3 regions of the Parageobacillus sp. VR-IP genome follow, and region 1 is predicted to be linked to each of the others. Evidence: riboswitches for the same ligand, from Rfam matches in the RefSeq annotation. Region 1 holds a riboswitch; each other region holds the start of a gene.
What was found. Region 1 has a riboswitch for cobalamin ahead of HT574_RS00455 (ribonucleoside-diphosphate reductase subunit alpha). Riboswitches for the same ligand answer to the same signal wherever they lie in the genome.
Positions count from the first base shown of each region.

Region 2: it holds a riboswitch for cobalamin, as region 1 does, so the genes downstream of both, HT574_RS14200 (ABC transporter substrate-binding protein) here and HT574_RS00455 (ribonucleoside-diphosphate reductase subunit alpha) in region 1, are expected to answer to the same signal.
Region 3: it holds a riboswitch for cobalamin, as region 1 does, so the genes downstream of both, HT574_RS09620 (HoxN/HupN/NixA family nickel/cobalt transporter) here and HT574_RS00455 (ribonucleoside-diphosphate reductase subunit alpha) in region 1, are expected to answer to the same signal.

Region 1 covers NZ_JABVYQ010000001.1:59,555-65,749, reverse strand. Annotated here, with positions in the region: gene HT574_RS00480 (IS200/IS605 family accessory protein TnpB-related protein) at 1-297, opposite strand, end outside; gene HT574_RS00470 (YbdD/YjiX family protein) at 872-1,075, opposite strand; gene HT574_RS00465 (carbon starvation CstA family protein) at 1,068-3,146, opposite strand; gene HT574_RS00460 (DUF5683 domain-containing protein) at 3,467-3,928, shown strand; cobalamin riboswitch at 4,072-4,269, shown strand; gene HT574_RS00455 (ribonucleoside-diphosphate reductase subunit alpha) at 4,398-6,195, shown strand, end outside.
Region 2 covers NZ_JABVYQ010000005.1:220,191-226,385, forward strand. Annotated here, with positions in the region: gene nagB (glucosamine-6-phosphate deaminase) at 1-34, shown strand, start outside; gene HT574_RS14180 (GntR family transcriptional regulator) at 31-759, shown strand; gene nagE (N-acetylglucosamine-specific PTS transporter subunit IIBC) at 777-2,138, shown strand; gene HT574_RS14190 (DUF7916 family protein) at 2,232-3,149, shown strand; gene HT574_RS14195 (PH domain-containing protein) at 3,446-4,060, shown strand; cobalamin riboswitch at 4,187-4,400, shown strand; gene HT574_RS14200 (ABC transporter substrate-binding protein) at 4,528-5,490, shown strand; gene HT574_RS14205 (FecCD family ABC transporter permease) at 5,456-6,195, shown strand, end outside.
Region 3 covers NZ_JABVYQ010000003.1:326,906-333,100, reverse strand. Annotated here, with positions in the region: gene HT574_RS09640 (precorrin-8X methylmutase) at 1-428, opposite strand, end outside; gene cobK (precorrin-6A reductase) at 450-1,229, opposite strand; gene HT574_RS09630 (sirohydrochlorin chelatase) at 1,242-2,072, opposite strand; gene cobJ (precorrin-3B C(17)-methyltransferase) at 2,088-3,650, opposite strand; gene HT574_RS09620 (HoxN/HupN/NixA family nickel/cobalt transporter) at 3,652-4,350, opposite strand; cobalamin riboswitch at 4,504-4,695, opposite strand; gene rraA (ribonuclease E activity regulator RraA) at 4,755-5,240, opposite strand; tRNA gene HT574_RS09610 (tRNA-Gln) at 5,342-5,413, opposite strand; gene HT574_RS09605 (hypothetical protein) at 5,738-5,908, opposite strand; gene HT574_RS09600 (glycerophosphodiester phosphodiesterase) at 6,137-6,195, shown strand, end outside.

The DNA.
Region 1 (6,195 bases):
CCCATACTTTTTCCTATACTTGAAATGTCCGATGACGCTCGTGTACGCCGGATTTACTTTTTTGACGCGAAACCCAAGCCTTAAGCCCCGACGAAGGATCATTTCCGTCAGTTTTTTCTTGTTGAAATGATGGGTCAAGCGATGGAATCGTTTGTTTGTATCGTGCCGCTGTCTTAGTTGGATGTTTTCGATGACCACTGACCCGACATTTTCTTGCATCAGCCAGTCATACACGTCTCGTACGGTTTCTCCAACGATGTTGTTTCGTTTATTCGTCCGCACATCCTCTAGTCGCATTGGAAGCAGTTCACGTTGGGAAGAAATCAGTGATTGAGCAAGCAGGACCGCATCTTCGGCAAACCGTTTGTTGAGCCGAAATTGGCGCGGAAGGTGCTTAATGATGTCTTTGGCGTTTCATCCATCCAGTAAACGATTGAACGCGTATCGCTTCGCGGAACCAAAGACGCGCATCAGCTCATCTAATAAACGAAGTTGTGGTTCATCATAGGAAACGATTTCATCCCTCGAACCATTTTCATCCCCTTGCCTTCCCCCTTGTTTGGATCCTTAAGAACATATATTCGGCAACTCTTCTTCTTTTTCCTTTTTTATATGAGGAAGGGGGAGATGATTTTTTATCTTAGCCAGGAGACGATGGAAAAGATGGAAAACATTCACCTCTTTACGTCCAATAACAGAAAATATTTACATGATTTCATACATTTTTATAGATATTTAACAAACTGCTTATACTTCCTTGCAAAAATAATTAAGAAACAGCCACGATGTTCATTTCCGCACGACTGCCGAACATAACGTTACAAATGGGAAAAGGGGAACGTGCTCTTCCCCTTTTTCCCTTCTTATCAGCTTAGCAGCAGCGCGAAACTTTGCCACCCTTCCCGTTATAGCGCGCTTCCTGCACTTCGCAGAAAAACTCTTTTCTTGATTTGATCGGCTCTCCCGGATGGTGCGTTTTCATATGCTCGACATATTTTTCATAATTTGGAACGCCGACAAGCAAATCAAGAAATTGTTTGCGGTAGGACAGAATGGTATGAAGCCACTTACGCATAATGTTTAACCTCATTTCCTCCCTCTCTTGGAATATAAGGTGCTTCTTTCAACGGCACGTGTTTGTTTTGCAATACTTTGATCCACATATTTACTGCCGAAATCAACATGGCAATCACCACAAGCATGAAAATCGCGCAAAGCGTTGCATCAATGTAGTCATTCATAATGATTTGCCGCATTTGTGCTTCATTGGCCGCAGGAGCCAAGATCTCTCCTGCGTTTAATTTATCTTTAAACATATTCGCATGGGCGAGAAAGCCGATTTTCGCATCGCTATGGAACAGCTTTTGATATCCTGCGGTGAGCGTGACAACTAAAAGCCAAGTAGTCGGGATCAGCGTCACCCAAACGTACGCTTTTTTGCCCATTTTGAACAGCACGGTCGTGCCTAATAGCAACGCAATCCCTGCCAGCATTTGGTTGGCAATGCCGAATAGCGGCCACAACGTATTAATGCCGCCAAGCGGATCGACCACACCTTGGTATAGGAAATATCCCCAAGCAAGAACGCACAGCGTCGTCGCGATAATATTGGAAACTAGCGAATCGGTTTTGCCAAGCGGTTTGTAGAAAGTGCCCATAATATCCTGAATCATAAAGCGGCCAACGCGTGTACCCGCGTCGATCGTCGTTAAAATAAAGAGCGCTTCAAACAAAATCGCGAAATGGTACCAGAACGCCATTAACGTTTTGCCGCCGATTACCTTCGAGAGAATAACCGCCATTCCAATCGCCAGTGTCGGCGCACCGCCAGTCCGCGATAAAATCGTCTGCTCGCCGACATTTTTCGCAAGCTCTGACAGCATGTCAGGCGTCACGGTAAATCCCCATGATGACACGACCTTCGCTGCTTGCACTACATCTTGGCCAATGACAGCAGCCGGGCTGTTGATGGCAAAATACGCTCCCGGAGTCAGCACGCAGGCTGCCACCATCGCCATGACAGCAACGAATGATTCCATCAACATCGCGCCATAGCCGATTGGGCGGGCATGGCTCTCAAATTCAATCATTTTTGGCGTCGTACCGGACGAAACAAGGGCATGGAATCCCGACACGGCACCGCAGGCGATCGTAATAAACAGGAACGGGAATAAATCTCCGGCGAACACAGGACCAGTACCGTCGATAAATTTCGTTAACGCCGGCATTTGCAAATCTGGCGCCACAACCAAAATGCCTAAAGCAAGTCCGACAATCGTACCGATTTTTAAGAACGTGCTTAAATAGTCACGCGGCGCAAGCAATAACCATACCGGCAATGCTGATGCAACAAATCCGTAAATGATCATTAAAATCGCGATCGTTTCGCCTTTTAATGTAAAAATTTTCGCGAGCGTCGGATGTTCTGCTACATACTGTCCGGCAACTAGCGAGAAAAGAAGCAGAACAAATCCGATTAAAGAAGCTTCCGCCACGCGTCCTGGACGAATAAAGCGCATGTAAATTCCCATCAAAATCGCAATCGGAATCGTCGCAGCGATGGTGAACATGCCCCACGGGCTTCCTACAAGAGCTTTCACCACCACCAATGCCAAAACAGCCAATAAAATAATCATGATTCCTAAAATACCAAGCGCAGCAATGAAGCCTGTCACAGGACCGATTTCTTCTTTCACCATTTCGCCAAGCGATTTACCATTGCGGCGCATCGAAGCGAATAAAATAACAAAGTCTTGCACGGCTCCGCCTAACACAACACCGATCACAATCCAAAGCGTTCCCGGCAGATATCCCATTTGCGCCGCCAAAATCGGTCCAACAAGCGGGCCGGCGCCGGCGATCGCCGCAAAGTGATGGCCGAACAACACCCATTTGTTTGTCGGCACATAATCTTTTCCGTCGTTAAACACCTCGGCAGGCGTTTTGCGATTGTCATCAAGCCCAAATACTTTGCGGGCGATAAACTTGCTGTAAAAACGGTAGGCCACCGCATACGTACATACAGCAGCAACAATCAGCCAAGTCGCATTAACCGTTTCGCCACGGCTTAATGCGAGGATCGCAAATCCTACTGCTCCAAGTACGGAAATAAGACCCCAAAGCAAAACGGATTTAAGCCCCTTCACATTTTTTCCCCCTTTGTTATTCAATTATTATTCAATAAAATTCATTACATTAATATTATATTAATTATTCTGAAAAATTTAAAGAAAATATTTTTGGATTATGTTAACCAATAATACGATTTACAAGCATTTTATTCCATAAAACTATTTATTTACAAAAAAGAAACATTCCATTTAATTGTTGTAAAAAAGCATAAAATATCGCTTATTGTTAAATAATGTAATTGCAGTAAATATAAAGGAGGTGCAATTCCCTTTTCATCGCAATAACAGGCAATACAATCTTAAAGCCACTTATTTTTAGTAAAGGGTTAGAAAACGTGAAGGCAATAGAACAGTTATTGTGGAGCATTGCACTACCTGGATTTGGGCAAATTTTAAATAGAAAATATTTTAAAGGTGCTTTATTTATCTTCCTGGAGTTTGTTATTAATACTCAATCACGGTTTAACGAGGCCATTCGGTTAAGTTTTTTAGGAAATACTCATGAGGCCAGCCACATCATTGACTTTGAGTGGCTCATGTTTTATCCATGTTTATATTTTTACGCGATGTGGGACGCGTTCAAAGATGCTGGCGGAGGAAAAACTCCTTATTCGTTTCTGCCGTTTGTATTTTCCGCCTATTTCGTTACCATCGGTCTGATGTATTCCTCGCACGTTACATTTTTGGGCATATTTTTCGGTCCTATTTGGCTGCCGATGCTGTTTGCCATTCCTGGGATATGTATCGGACGGCTGCTTCAAATTTTATTGCTAAAATTCCATACTCCACGCCAATGAGAAATGCTTGGACAACGAAACAGCATTTCTCATTTTTCCTTTCTGTCGTAAAATCACAGTTGAATTTTCCAGCGTTTTATTATATGCTTATACCAACAACAAATACTATATATTGTGTTTTTTACTAATCAAACAACTATATATAGTAAAACCACAAGCAATGGTGTCCGTTCGGACTTAATAGGGAATCTGGTGAGAATCCAGAACTGTCCCCGCAACTGTATGTGCGGACGAAATGGAGCATCCACTGTATGCGAAAGCTCGCTTGGGCGCGCATATGGGAAGGATCCAAAGTAGGAAGAAGCACGAGTCAGGAGACCTGCCTTGCTTGGTTGCGTTTCATGTTCTCCGGGGAGCGGGAAGATGAAACGATGGTGGAAAAGGGATTCCCCTGCCCTTTTTATGCTGTCGTTTCATCCGCTCGTTGACCCGAGTGGATTTTTTTATGGACGATAAGGAGGAGAAAACGATGGCGTTGCAAACAAGCAATACGATGATTACGAAAGAAAATGGACAAGCGGAGCCATTTTCCCGCGAGAAACTCATTTCCTTTATCCGCCGCATGACAAGCGATTTTCCACACTTACGGACAGACGACTATACCGAACGCATCATCCGCTTAATCGAACATAAAAAGGTCATGTCTGTCGAGCAGCTCTTTCATTATCTCATACTAGAGGGACTTTCCTATATTAGCGAAACGGAACCGGAATGGACATTTGTCTGCGCCCGCATTTATTTAGAACAATTATACAAAGAAGCAGCAAAGCAGCGCGGATACGATGAAACGCAACGCTACGGCAGCCTTTATGATTTAATTGCTACACTTGTCGCAAAGGGAGTGTATCATCGTTTCCTTTTGGAAGATTATACAAAAGAAGAAATCACGGAACTCGCCAAACTTATCGATCCGGAAAAAGACAAGCTGTTTACCTATATCGGCTTGCGCACACTTGCCGATCGCTACCTTGCCCGCGACTACGAACGCAACTTATATGAGCTTCCGCAAGAGCGGTTTCTTATCATCGCAATGACGCTAATGGCCAAAGAGCCAAAACAGCGCCGTCTTGCCCTTATCCAAGAAGCGTACTGGGCGTTAAGCAACTTGTACATGACCGCTGCCACACCGACTTTGGCAAACGCCGGCAAACGCTGTGGACAACTGTCAAGCTGCTTTGTCGATACGGTTGATGACAGCCTACAAAGCATTTACGACAGCAATACCGATATCGCCAACCTTTCGAAATCGGGCGGGGGAATCGGCGTCTATCTTGGCAAAATCAGAAGCCGCGGCAGCGACATCAAGGGCTTTAAAGGCGTTTCCTCCGGCGTGATTCCATGGATGAAGCAGCTCAATAACACCGCCGTCAGCGTCGATCAATTAGGGCAGCGCAAAGGCGCGATTTCCGTTTACTTAGACGTGTGGCATAAAGATATTTTCGCCTTTTTGGACGCGAAATTAAATAACGGCGACGAACGGATGAGAACGCACGATTTATTTACGGGCGTCTGCATTCCTGATTTGTTTATGGAGCAAGTGGAAAAGCGCGGCGATTGGTATTTGTTTGACCCGCATGAAGTGCGGAAAGTGATGGGATTTAGCCTGGAGGACTTTTATGATGAAGAAAAAGGGCGCGGCAGCTTCCGCGAAAAATACTGGCAATGTGTTCAAGAGGCGCGACTTTCTAAAGAAAAAGTACCGGCGATTGAAATCATGAAAAGCATTATGCGCAGCCAACTAGAGTCAGGGACACCGTTTATGTTTTACCGTGATGAAGTGAACCGGAAAAACCCGAACGCGCATCTTGGCATGATTTACTGCAGCAACCTTTGTACGGAAATCGCGCAAAACCAAAGCCCAACCGTCGTAGAAAAGCAATATACAAAGGACGGAAAGGTTATCATTGAAAAAATCCCGGGCGATTTTGTCGTCTGCAATTTGTCGTCCATCAATCTTGCCCGCGCCGTCACCGACGATGTGCTCGAGCGGCTCATTCCAATTCAAATGCGCATGCTTGACAACGTCATTGACTTAAACAACATTCCTGTCCTGCAAGCGCAGCTTACCAATCAAAAATACCGCGCCGTCGGGCTTGGCACGTTCGGCTGGCACCATTTGCTTGCGTTAAAAGGCGTTCGCTGGGAATCGGATGAAGCAGTTGAATATGCGGACAAGCTGTACGAAAAAATTGCTTACTTAGCCATCAAAGCGAGCATGGAGCTTGCGAAAGAAAAAGGAAGCTATCCGGCGTTTCCAGGGTCTGAAT
Region 2 (6,195 bases), on a different contig from region 1:
GCCGGATGAAAAACGAAAGGTGCATGCAAAATGATTAACAAAAGCTCGCCACTTCCGATCTATTACCAGCTGGAACAAGGAATTAAAGAAATGATCGAAAAAGGGCAGCTTAAGCCGGGGGAAATGATTCCATCCGAGCGCGAACTGGCAGAAACCTACAACATTAGCCGAATGACCGTCCGCCAAGCGATCAATAACTTAGTGAATGATGGATATTTAGTCAGAAAACGGGGCAAAGGAACGTTTGTCGCCGCGATGAAAATCGAACAGCCGCTGAAAGGATTGACGAGCTTTTCCGAAGATATGCGCGCACGCGGCATGGAACCGGGAACAACCGTGTTGGCCTTCAACATTGTTCCTGCCAGCACGTCGTTAGCGCAGCTGCTCGATGTTCGCGAAGGAGCGGATCTTTACGAAATTCGCCGCATCCGTCTTGCTGATCAGCTGCCAATGGCGCTCGAAACATTATATATTCCATGTACGCTCGTTCCTCATTTAACCCGCGAAATTGTAAATGGTTCCGTTTATGATTTTATTGAAAAAGAATTGGGGTTAACCATTCAATCGGGCGTGCAGGTAATTGAGGCTTCTGTCGCCCGCAAGATGGAGGCGGAGCTGTTGCAAGTGAAAGAAGGAGCGCCGGTGCTTCTTATGCAGCGCAGAAGTTATTTAAATAACGGCCGGCCGCTAGAAGTCGTCAAATCGGTTTACCGCGGTGACCGCTACAAATTGACGATTGAGATGGAACGTTCAAAATAAAAAGAGGGGGATTTTCAATGTTGGGATTTTTACAGAGGCTTGGAAAAGCGTTTATGCTTCCGGTTGCCGTCCTGCCGGCAGCGGGGTTATTGCTTCGTTTAGGACAGCCGGATTTATTGGATATTCCGTTTATCGCCGCGACGGGGGATGCTGTTTTTTCGAACTTGCCTCTTATTTTTGCGATCGGGGTTGCCGTTGGCTTTGCCAGAGACGGAAACGGCGCGGCGGCGCTGGCCGGGGCGATCGGCTACTTTGTGTTGACAAAAGGGGCCACTGCCATTGACAAAGATATTAATATGTCCGTATTAGGCGGAATCATTTCCGGTGTGATTGCCGGATTGCTGTATAACCGCTACCATAATATTAAGTTACCGGATTGGCTTGGATTTTTTGGGGGCAAGCGGTTCGTCCCAATTGTGACCTCGTTTGTCATGCTCATATTGGCACTGATCTTTGGATATGTATGGCCGCCAATTCAGGACGGCATTAACGCGATCGGCAAATGGATCGTCGGTGCCGGAGCGCTTGGGGTAGGCGTTTTCGGCTTCTTGAACCGATTGCTCATTCCGGTTGGCTTGCATCACGTCTTAAATAGCTTCGTATGGTTTGTGTTTGGCGAGTACAATGGAAAAACAGGGGATTTATGGCGGTTCTTCGCGGGGGATCCAGATGCCGGAATTTTCATGGCGGGATTTTTCCCGATTATGATGTTTGGTCTTCCAGCCGCAGCATTCGCAATGATTGCCGCAGCAAAAAAAGAGCGGCGCAAAGAAGTATCCGGTGCGCTCATCAGCGTGGCGCTGACTGCCTTTTTAACGGGAATTACCGAACCGATTGAGTTTTTGTTTATGTTTTTATCGCCATTGCTTTATGTCGTTCACGCTGTATTAACAGGTCTTTCGTTGGCGATCGCGACGATGCTGGGCGTCCACCACGGATTTACGTTTTCTGCCGGTGCGATTGACTTTTTCTTAAACTATGGAATTGCGCAAAAACCGTATCTATTAATCGTGCAAGGAATTATCTATGCCGCTGTTTATTTCGTTGTGTTCTATTTCTTGATTGTCAAATTAGATTTAAAAACGCCTGGCCGTGAGGAAATTGAAGGCGAATTCACGGAAAGCGGCGCAGCGGCATGGGGCGGCTACAAAGATGTTGCGGTGAAGTATATGGAAGCGCTGGGCGGTAAAGATAACCTCATCCAGATCGACAACTGTGTGACCCGCCTGCGCTTAAAAGTAAAAGACATGTCGAAAGTCAATGAGGACGAACTGAAACGTTTAGGAGCAAAAGGCGTCATCCGTCTCAATCAAACAGATGTGCAGGTCGTTGTCGGCACGGATGTCGAGTTTGTCGCCAGCGAGCTGAAAAAGCTATAACCGAGAGGAAAGCGTTCCAGCTCTTTTCGTTAGCGGAGGAGGGCTGGAATGTCTATTTTTATAGATATATATAGATCAAGGAGGAGTTTGCTAATGAAGCGGTTGCTAGACTGCAGCGCATCGGATTTTTGCCGTATGAACGGAAAAGAGCTGAAACAATCGATTCAGGCAGCGGAAGGAAGAACGATCGTCGCGGAAGTAATCGGCTCCGTTGCCCCGCTTTATCCGGCGGTGACGAATGCGGAATTGGCCGCGGCGTTTGGCGCGGATTTAATTCTATTGAACATGTTTGATGTATTCCGGCCGCTGGTAAACGGGTCGGATACGAAGGAGCCGCATCAAATGGTGAAGCGTCTGAAGCAGTTAACGGGGCGTCCAATTGGCGTCAATTTGGAGCCTGTTGACCCGAACGCGAGGCAGCTAGAGAGTCTTGCTTCTCTTCCAAAAGGAAGGATGGCAACAGAAGAATCACTGCAAGAAGCAAAACGTCTAGGTTTTGATTTTATCTGCCTAACCGGAAATCCGAAAACAGGCGTGACAAATAATGAAATTATCCGCGCGATCGAAACAGCCCGTGCTGTTTTTGGCCAAGACGGTCTCATTATCGCCGGGAAAATGCACGCAGCTGGCGTGGCCGGCGAAACAGTAAGCGGCATTATATCGGAAGACGTGGTGCTGCGCTTCGTTCAAGCGGGGGCCGATGTTGTCCTTATGCCGGCGCCGGGCACCGTGCCTGGTGTAACTCCCGAAAAAATAGCGAGCCTCGTCCGCGCTGCCCATGAACATGGGGCGCTGGCGATGCTGACGATCGGCACGAGTCAGGAAGGGGCTGACGAGGATACAATCCGTCAAATCGCGCTCGCAAGCAAAATGGCCGGCGCTGATCTGTACCATATCGGCGACGCTGGCTACCACGGTATCGCCATTCCGGAAAACATTATGACATATTCGATTGCCATCCGCGGCAAGCGTCATACATATATTCGTATGGCGAGATCGCCGCTGCGGTAAAATGAACGACATTTTTATGCCATAAATTGAAACTTGCTGTCCTGTGGTTACGTATATTTTAACTGAAGGAGATAGAAAAGGGAGAATCACATGTTTTCCCAGCCCTCAACTTGTTCCGTGTGTGGGAAGCCGATTGAGAAAAATGAACCGATCTATGTGCGCATGAGGTTACCCGTCGTACAGAGGGATGATAGAAATTAAGGCTTTCCTTCAGCAAGAAGGGGCCATTATTTGCGAGGGATGTTTCCCGCAAAAAATAAAAAAGAATAATCGTAAAAAACGAGAGGAGTTGCGCTATGTTTGGAAAAGTCGCCGCTGATGTGCTTGGATTAAGTGATATCGGCTCGGTCATTAAGCCGGAAAACTACGATAAAGTTGATGCCGATGATTACGTAATGCATGAAGATGGGGAAAAGATTTATTTCTTAATTAAATCGAAATCAGATGAGTATTGTTTTACGAATAAAGCGCTTATTCATTTGGATGGCACGAGCGCAACCAGCAAGAAACGCGTATTGCGCCGCTATGATTATTACAAGCATCCGATTTCCGACGTGTCGCTCGAAACAGCGGGAACCGTTGATCTAGACGTGGAGATTAAATTTAAAATCGGTGCCCATGTCTATTCGATTGACGTTCATAAAAAGTATTTAGAAGAACTAAAAGATTTATATAAATCGCTGCTCGCCATCGCCGAGCTTTGTCATGAAAACGAAACGAAGCTGGAGTACGCGCACAAAAGTTTGGAATTGACCGCGAATGTATTCGGGCGCGTAAAAAGTGACACAAATAATTTCCTGGCTGATTTCAAAGCAGTGAATGAACTCGCGTTTCAATGGCTCGTTGACGCGAAGACAAAATATACGGTAAAAGACTTCGGTTTTGTGTTTGAACGGTATATTAATCATTGAATGGTTTCTTTGTCCCCCGCCATCGGCGGGATTTTTACATACCTTGAATTCCATGAAACTTTCATTTTTTTATTGCCAAAGTTTTTCTTATCCTTTAATATTATAACTGTCAATTGTTCGACAATTTTATACATTCGCAGCAAGGTGCCAATGGAGCGATTCGCTCCGCACGGCTTAATAGGGAATCTGGTGAAAGTCCAGAACTGTCCCCGCAACTGTAAATGCGGACGAAATGAAATCGCCACTGTACGGTATGATGGCATGCGCCGTTTGCCGTATGGGAAGGTTCAGAGTAGGATGAAGCATGAGTCAGTAGACCTGCCTTGCCTGCTTATGCGTTTCCTAATCTTCGGGGGGTGAGAGTAGGAAACGGCAACGGTGGCTGCCTTTATGCATACATATTGCCGTTTCTTGCTCATTCCCATTCGGAATGAGTTTTTTTATTTCTGTAAAAAGGGGGAACAGCAATGAGAAAGTGGAAACAGTACATCGCGCTGCTTGTCGTCGTCCTGACATTCGGCCTATTGTTCGGATGCAGCGGGGCGAACGAAAGCAAAGCGCCTGCGAACAAAGAAGCAACAAAAACGGAACAATCACAAGCCGCGTTTCCGGTAACGGTGAAAGATGGATTAGGGGAAGAAGTGACGATTAAGTCAGAACCGAAAAAAATCGTTTCCTTAATTCCAAGCAACACGGAAATTGCCTATGCGTTGGGATTAGGCGACAAAATCGTTGGTGTCAGCGATTTTGACAACTATCCGGAAGATGTGAAAAAGAAAGAAAAAATCGGCGGCATGGATTTCAACATTGAAAAAATTATTTCGTTGAAACCGGATTTAGTTCTCGCTCATGCGTCAGGCGCGCACAACTCAAAAGACGGACTCAAGCAGCTGAAAGATGCAGGCATTACGGTGCTAGTAGTCAATGATGCGAAATCGTTTGCTGATGTATACCATTCGATCGAATTGATTGGCAAGGCAACTGGAACTGCCGGCAAAGCGCAAGAAATTATCAACAATATGAAAACGAAACTGGAAGAAATAAAAGAAAAGGCAAAACAAATTAAACCGGAAGAGCAAATGAAAGTATGGGTGGAAGTATCGCCGCCGCCGCAAATTTATACGGCTGGAAAAGGAACGTTTATAGATGAGATGATTCAGGACATTTCGGCGAAAAACGTTGCCGGCGGCCTGGAAGGATGGCCGATGGTGACGGAAGAAAAAGTGGTGGCATACAAACCGGATGTGATTGTTACTACCTACGGCGGAGCGAAACAGGTGTTAGAACGCGCGTCGTGGAAAGATGTTCCAGCGGTGAAAAATAAGCGGGTATATGATGTCAATACCGATTTAGTCAGCCGTCCGGGCCCGCGTCTTGTTGAAGGAGTAGAGGAACTTGCAAAAGTCATTTACCCGGAAATCTTTAAGTAATGTATCGATGTATATCATTGCTGTAACGGTTGCGGCGGTCTCGCTTTTATTAGGGATATCGATAGGTTCGTTATCGATTCCCTTTTCTACTATTATCAAGATTCTTTTTTCGGCCTGGCTTGGATTGCCGCTGTCCGGCGGCGATGCTCCCGATGATCTTGTGCAAATCGTGATGATGATCCGCCTTCCGCGCGTGGTGCTCGCGTTTCTCGTTGGTGCGTCGTTGGCGGTCGCGGGCGCGGCGTTTCAAGGGCTGTTAAAAAATGCGCTTGCCGATCCGTATACGCTCGGCGTGTCATCCGGCGCTTCCGTCGGTGCGGTGCTCGTCATTTTTTTCGGTATTCAACTGCCGCTCTTTGGTACGTTTACTTTGCCGATCGTCAGCATTTTATTTGGTCTGGCGACGCTCGCGCTTGTGCTTTTATTTACAAGGGCCGTGGAACGGCAAATGTCGGTGGAGACGATCATTTTGGCCGGGATTATATTTGGAGCGTTTTTCAGCGCCCTTATCTCTTTGATGATTGCGCTGACCGGGGAAGAATTGCGGCAAATTATTGCCTGGCTGATGGGAAGCGTCGCGATGCGGGGCTGGAAATATACGGTGCTTCTCCTTCCATTTTTTCTGCTCGGAGTCGTCTTGCTTCTTCTGAATGCGCGCGAGCTTAATGCGTTTGCCTTTGGCGAAGCGGCGGCGCTCCATGTCGG
Region 3 (6,195 bases), on a different contig from region 1:
GCGTTGCCGATCGCAAAAATCCCGCCTTCCGCCTCCTTCGCCGCTTTTCGCATCGCGATGATCGCTCTTGTCGTGTTGAGCCTTTTCGCCTCCGCAATGACATCTTCGTCGGAAATATACACTTTCACTTTTCCGCCAAACTTTTCAATACGCGTTTTATTCACACCGACTTGTACCATTTGCACATCAGCGACGACCGTTTTGCCGCTGCGTATTGCTTCGATTCCCGCGCGGATGGCATCAGGATGAAATAACATGCTTTTTCCAAGCTCAAAATCGGCAGAAGCATGAATGACGCGCTGTACAATCGGATATTGTTCCTCCGTAAAATGGTGTTCACCAATTTCTTCATCAATGATTTGAAAGCTTCTTGCTTCAATTTGTTGCGGCTGGACCGTAACCGGACGAAATTCCGTGCGAAAATCCATTGTAAAAAACCCCTCTTTCTTTCATGAATGAATGGATAACGGAACCATTTGTTGTAACGCCCTAACGACATCGGAAAACTGGGAAAACACCGTGCCATACTGAATCGATGGACGACGAATGACAATCGTCTCAATCCCCAGCTCTTGTGCGGCGGCGATTTTTTCGTCGACAAATCCAACTTTTCCGCTTTCTTTCGTAATGAGCAACGTAACGCCAAAATGGCGGAAAAGCGCCTTATCGAGTTCTTTCGTAAACGGGCCTTGCATCGCAACGATATTTTCTTGCGGAAATTTTAGTTGTTCGCATTTCTCCATATTGTCTTTGCGCGGCAGCATGCGTGCAATCACGCGTGTATTTGGAAGGCCAAGCAGCTTGGCAGCAAAAATGTGCAGCGTTTTGCTTCCGATCGTTAGCATAATGACGCCTTGTTTTTTCGCAGCGAGCTCGACTGCTTCTTCATAACTGTCAACAAACGTGACGCGCTCATAAGCAACAGGAGCCGCTTGCCGTTCGTAACGGATATATGGAACCCCCGCGTCTGCGGCAGCTTGCATCGCGTTTTTCGACGCTTCTTCGGCAAACGGATGGCTCGCGTCCACCACCGCCTTCGCTTTCTTTGCGCGGATCAACTCCGCCAATTGATCCGCCGCCAGCCGCCCGAGATGCACCGTTAAGCCGGAAGCGCGCAGCTGCTCCGCCGCATGTTCTGTAACGACGGTCGCCAATACATCATAGCCCGCCTGTTGGATGCAAAGCGCCAGTTCTCGGGCATCGCTCGTTCCCGCTAATACGATAATCATGCCAGTACCTCCTTAATGATGATGGTGGTGATGGTGATGATGCTCTGCAGCATGAAGCCGATATTGGCACATATCGCAGTTCATCATAACCTTCTTGCCAAGCGCCTCTTCTAATCTGTCAAGCACAATCGTTTTTAATTTTGGATGAAACCCAAAGTAGCCGGTTAACGCAAAATCGACTTTGGGATACTGGAAACGAAATTGTTTTACTTTTTCTTCAAGACGCTTGATGAGCACGCCGGTAAACAAAAAGTACGGCAAAACCACCACTTTCCGCGCCCCTAGCTTCACGCAACGTTCCACTCCATCTTCTAACGACGGTGTCGTTACTCCCATAAATGCTGGTTCTACGAGGAAATAGTTCGTTTGTTCCCAAAATAAACGGGAAATTTTATATAAATCGCTGTTCGCATCAGGATCGCTTCCCCCGCGCCCAAGCAGCACTACCGCTGTTTCCGGGTCGGGATTTTCTATATTTTCACCGATTTCTTGCAATCTCGTTTTTAAGATCGAAAATGTTTGCTTGTGAATGCCAATTGGCCGGCCATAGATGAACGACACATGCGGATAATGCTTCTTCGCTTCATCGATCTCTGCCGGAATATGCAGCTTCGAATGTCCCGCTGACAGTAAAATCATCGGAATTACGATAATTTCGCGAGCTCCGGCGGCAACGCAACGATCGATTCCTCCGCGAATTGTCGGCAGTCCAAATTCTAAAAAACTCGTTTCGACATGTATGGATGTTTTGATGCTTGGCTTTAATTGTTCGACAAACTGCCGAACTTGGTTGTTCCCTTCTGGGTCGCGGCTGCCGTGCCCGACAAATAATACTGCTTTCATTCATTTTCTTCCCCCTTATTCTCCGCAGGCAGGCACTTCGATTTTTGCCGCCTGCTTCGCTTCTTGATACACAAATCCGCCAACTTGTTTCACCCGTTGGAAAAACTTATGAAATCGTTCGTTCGGGTGCGCGCGTTCCTTATATTCTTGAATAATGCGGGTGACAACCGATACAATTTCACTAGGCGGAATTCTTTCAGCGACAAGTTGTCCAGGATGTGCGTTTCTTCCAACCGTTTTTCCTCCTAAAAATAAGTCGAATGCTCCTTTCCGATAGACGATTCCGATATCTTCCCGCACCGCTCCGTAACACGCCATGCCGCAGCCGTTTACACCGAGCTTCAATTCTTTCGGAAGCGCCATTCCCGCAAGCTGATCGTATAACTCTTCTGCGTATGGAATCGCGTCTTTTTTCTCACCGTCGCAAAAATCACAAACTTTCAACGTCAGTACATCCCCGACAGGGGCAACGGTCAGTCCCGCTTCTTTCAGTCTAGCGATGATACGGTCTGGATTAGAAGTAGGCACTTCCAGCTTCAAATAATGATCCGGGGTATACATCATTGTTCCGTCTTCACCGACGATGTCAGCTAGTACCATCATCTGTTTTGGCGTAAAATGTTTGTTCGCTACTCCCGGGCTAACCGCAATTTCGAAAATCGCCGGTGCAAACGAAGCGATGTCATCATGGCCAATCGCCAATTTTTGCAACGCTTCCTCCGCGATTTCTTTTACCGGTTTTGGTTTTGTTTGATCAAGCGCCCACGGCTCCGCTTCTTGGCGAAGCCGTTCGTGTGGTTTCAGCGGCTGTTCAGCGGCGCTTAACGTATATTTTCGCTGGTATCCGCGCGGTGTGATCATCAGTCCGTCGTATACAAACGTCGAAGAATTGCCGATAATAACGGTCGTTAACATTCCGATATCGTAATCGAGCATATGCTCTAAATCCGTCAATACGATATGTTGCCGCGCACGATAAGCGCTTTTCACTAATCCAACCGGAGTATTTGGCGAGCGATAACGCAAAAGAATACGCTGCGCTTCGACAATTTGCCGCGTGCGTCGTCCGCTTTTCGGATTATATAGAGCGATGACAAAATCGGCAGCGGCTGCCGCTTCGATCCGTTTTTCAATAAGCGACCAAGGCGTTAGGTGATCGCTTAAACTAATGGTGCACGCATCATGCATAATTGGAGCACCTAAAAGAGCGGCACATGAGTGAATGGCCGAAATGCCTGGGATGACTTCCACTTCGATATCGCTTTCTCGCGTCCAGCCTTTTTCGATGAGCACCTCATACACAAGCCCTGCCATTCCATACACGCCCGCGTCCCCGCTGGAAATGACGGCAACCGTTTTTCCGCGTTCCGCCCATTTCACCGCCTCTTGCGCACGGCTTACTTCTTCCGTCATTCCAGTGCAAATCACTTGTTTATTGCCAATTAAATCCGCAACTAGGTCAATGTACGTTTTATAACCGATAATAATATCGCTTTCTTCAATTGCTTCCCGCGCCCGCTTTGTCATATGTTCTTTGCTGCCTGGACCAAATCCGACGATTAATAATTTTCCTTTCATACTACGCTCCCCCTTTCCACGTTTCGACAATGATGGATATCCCTAACCATAAACTGTAAAAACTAGTGACAGTTCCAATAATCAAAAACACTTTTTCTCTCATTCTTGCTTTCATAAATCCCCAGGAAAGACAAAAAGTCATTCCAATCGTTGCGATCAATAAGCCTACGACAAATAAGCTAAGCTGTAGCGCCGCCATGCTCATATTTTCTTTCCCGGCTGCATGTGCTAAAATAGCCAGCTGCGTTGGGCTTTCCACCCCAATCCCATGAAGAATGCCAATAATAAACGCGCTGATCCAGCCGAAGCGCAAAAACGAAACAGCACTTTCTTTCTTTTTGTTTTTCTGAAAATATCGAGTCATTTTATCTATCAATTCGTATAACACCTTTATTCGGCTTTTAACCTCATTTTTATAGAAAAGCGAAAATAACATCATTCCTCCGAGAATAATAAGCGTACACCCAACCGTCGCCTCTAAAATACGGATGGTCGAAGAAGGAAGATGAAATCCAAGAAAAATAGCGATCAGTCCCATAAAAAACACTATAGACCCGTGACCAAACGCATACATAATCCCTAGCGATACTTGCCTTTTACGGTGCGCCTCGCTCCCAACCATATCAGCAATAGCAGCAACATGATCACTATCCATCCCATGACGAATTCCGAGAAAAACTGCCAGCATGACATATGTCACAAATTCCAATGTTACACCCCTCGCTTTGCCAATTTGTGCTTCTTTTTTGCAAAATAAAAAGCACCTCTATACGCAGAGGTGCAGAAAAATGCATACAAATATAGCCAAAAAGTATGCCATTCTCCCGCACGTCTACCTATAATCCCGTAGGTATCCGTCCGAACAAATAAGGCAGGTCTCCTGACTTAGGATCATCGCTTTGCTGCGCCTTCCCGAAGTTTCCTTCAGTGACATCATGCAACAAAGCTCCCCATCACAGTGGCGGGTACCGTGACGGATTTTCACCGTACTTCCCTTTTAAGCCTGTTCTCTGATGAGAAAGGCACCTTATTTGCTTGGCATATGATATCAATTTTTCATAGAACATTTCTGTTATTCATAGTAGTATAAATTTTCAAACGGCGTCAATCACTTTTTTTCAGCAAGTCCGTTTTTGCCAATACAATCCCGTCGCGATCCGCATATACATAGGCGCCTGGCTCCCAAAGAACACCGCCAAATTCAAGCGCGACATCCCGCTTTCCTTTTCCTTCTTTTTTGCTTTTCACGGGGCATGTACCGATCGCCATCACCCCAAGCGGCATATTGGCGATCTCTGCAGAATCGCGAATGCAGCCATGGATAATCACGCCCGCAAGTCCACGATCGCAGGCGATTTGCGCCAAACGATCTCCAAGCAGCGCGCAATTGCGTGAGCCTTTTCCGTCCACAACTAACACTGTTCCCGCAGGAACCGTTTCTAATGCCTCGCGGACGAGCACATTATCCTCCAATACATCAACTGTCGCAATCGGTCCGGAAAATTCCATTTTGCCGCCATATGATTGCATTGGCAGCTGGCAAACTTGCAATTCACCTAAAAATTCATCGCATAAATCTGCTGTTTTCACCATCATTCCCTCCTCGCTACGTCTTATATTTGACATATTTGTCGAAACTCCTTCTTTTTCCACAAAAAAACAGACAAGCGACATTGCTTGTCTGTTAGAGACTGGGCTAGCTGGATTCGAACCAGCGCATCACGGAGTCAAAGTCCGTTGCCTTACCGCTTGGCTATAGCCCAACGATCACTTTTTAACGTTTTCTTCGCAAGAGATTTTCCATTCCTATTATTTCCCGCATTTTTTTCTCTTTATACATGCCGGACAGCGATATGCAAAATATGCCACATATCACGAACGTAGTTCATGCAATAACATCTGCTGCTCCAACGTGCTTTCGGTGGTCAAATAATACACAAGCAATGACACTAAAAAAGGAATAGAGAGGTGGATGAAAAAATGTTTTGGCCATGAAAGGCATTGTTGCATTGCTTTTCTTTCTATTAGGAATTTGTTGTTAGCCGGGGAGAACGAGACTGGCTTGTTTTCTTGCCAATGCTTTGTTGTCAGGAGCGCTCAATGATGGCGGCCGGATCAGGGCACAGAATCCAAACAAGACCGAAGCTATAGAATAACACCCATGTCTTGCTTGTTTGCCTTTCTCCTTCCGAACATCCTTGTTGTCCTGTTGTTTCTTTTCTTGAGATAAAGCCGTTTTGCACTTCGCTTATCATCAATGTATGTCCCTCGATGTTTTGCAAAAAATAATGTCACCATTCAAGAACCGCTGCCCGCCTAGTTGATTCGTCGCAACCACCATACATGCTTCCCGGCATGGTATCATTCACGAAAATTTGCGCAGAAAATCCACAACTTTTGCACTACAAAGAATGGCAACATTTTCATTCACCATCGCTCTATCTTTTTGATTAATGCAATACCATGTAAAAAGGAGGGAAGTAGCCGTGAACAAAGCGACAATCGTGGCGATACCGCTTTTACTTGTGCTTCTTGCATCATACGC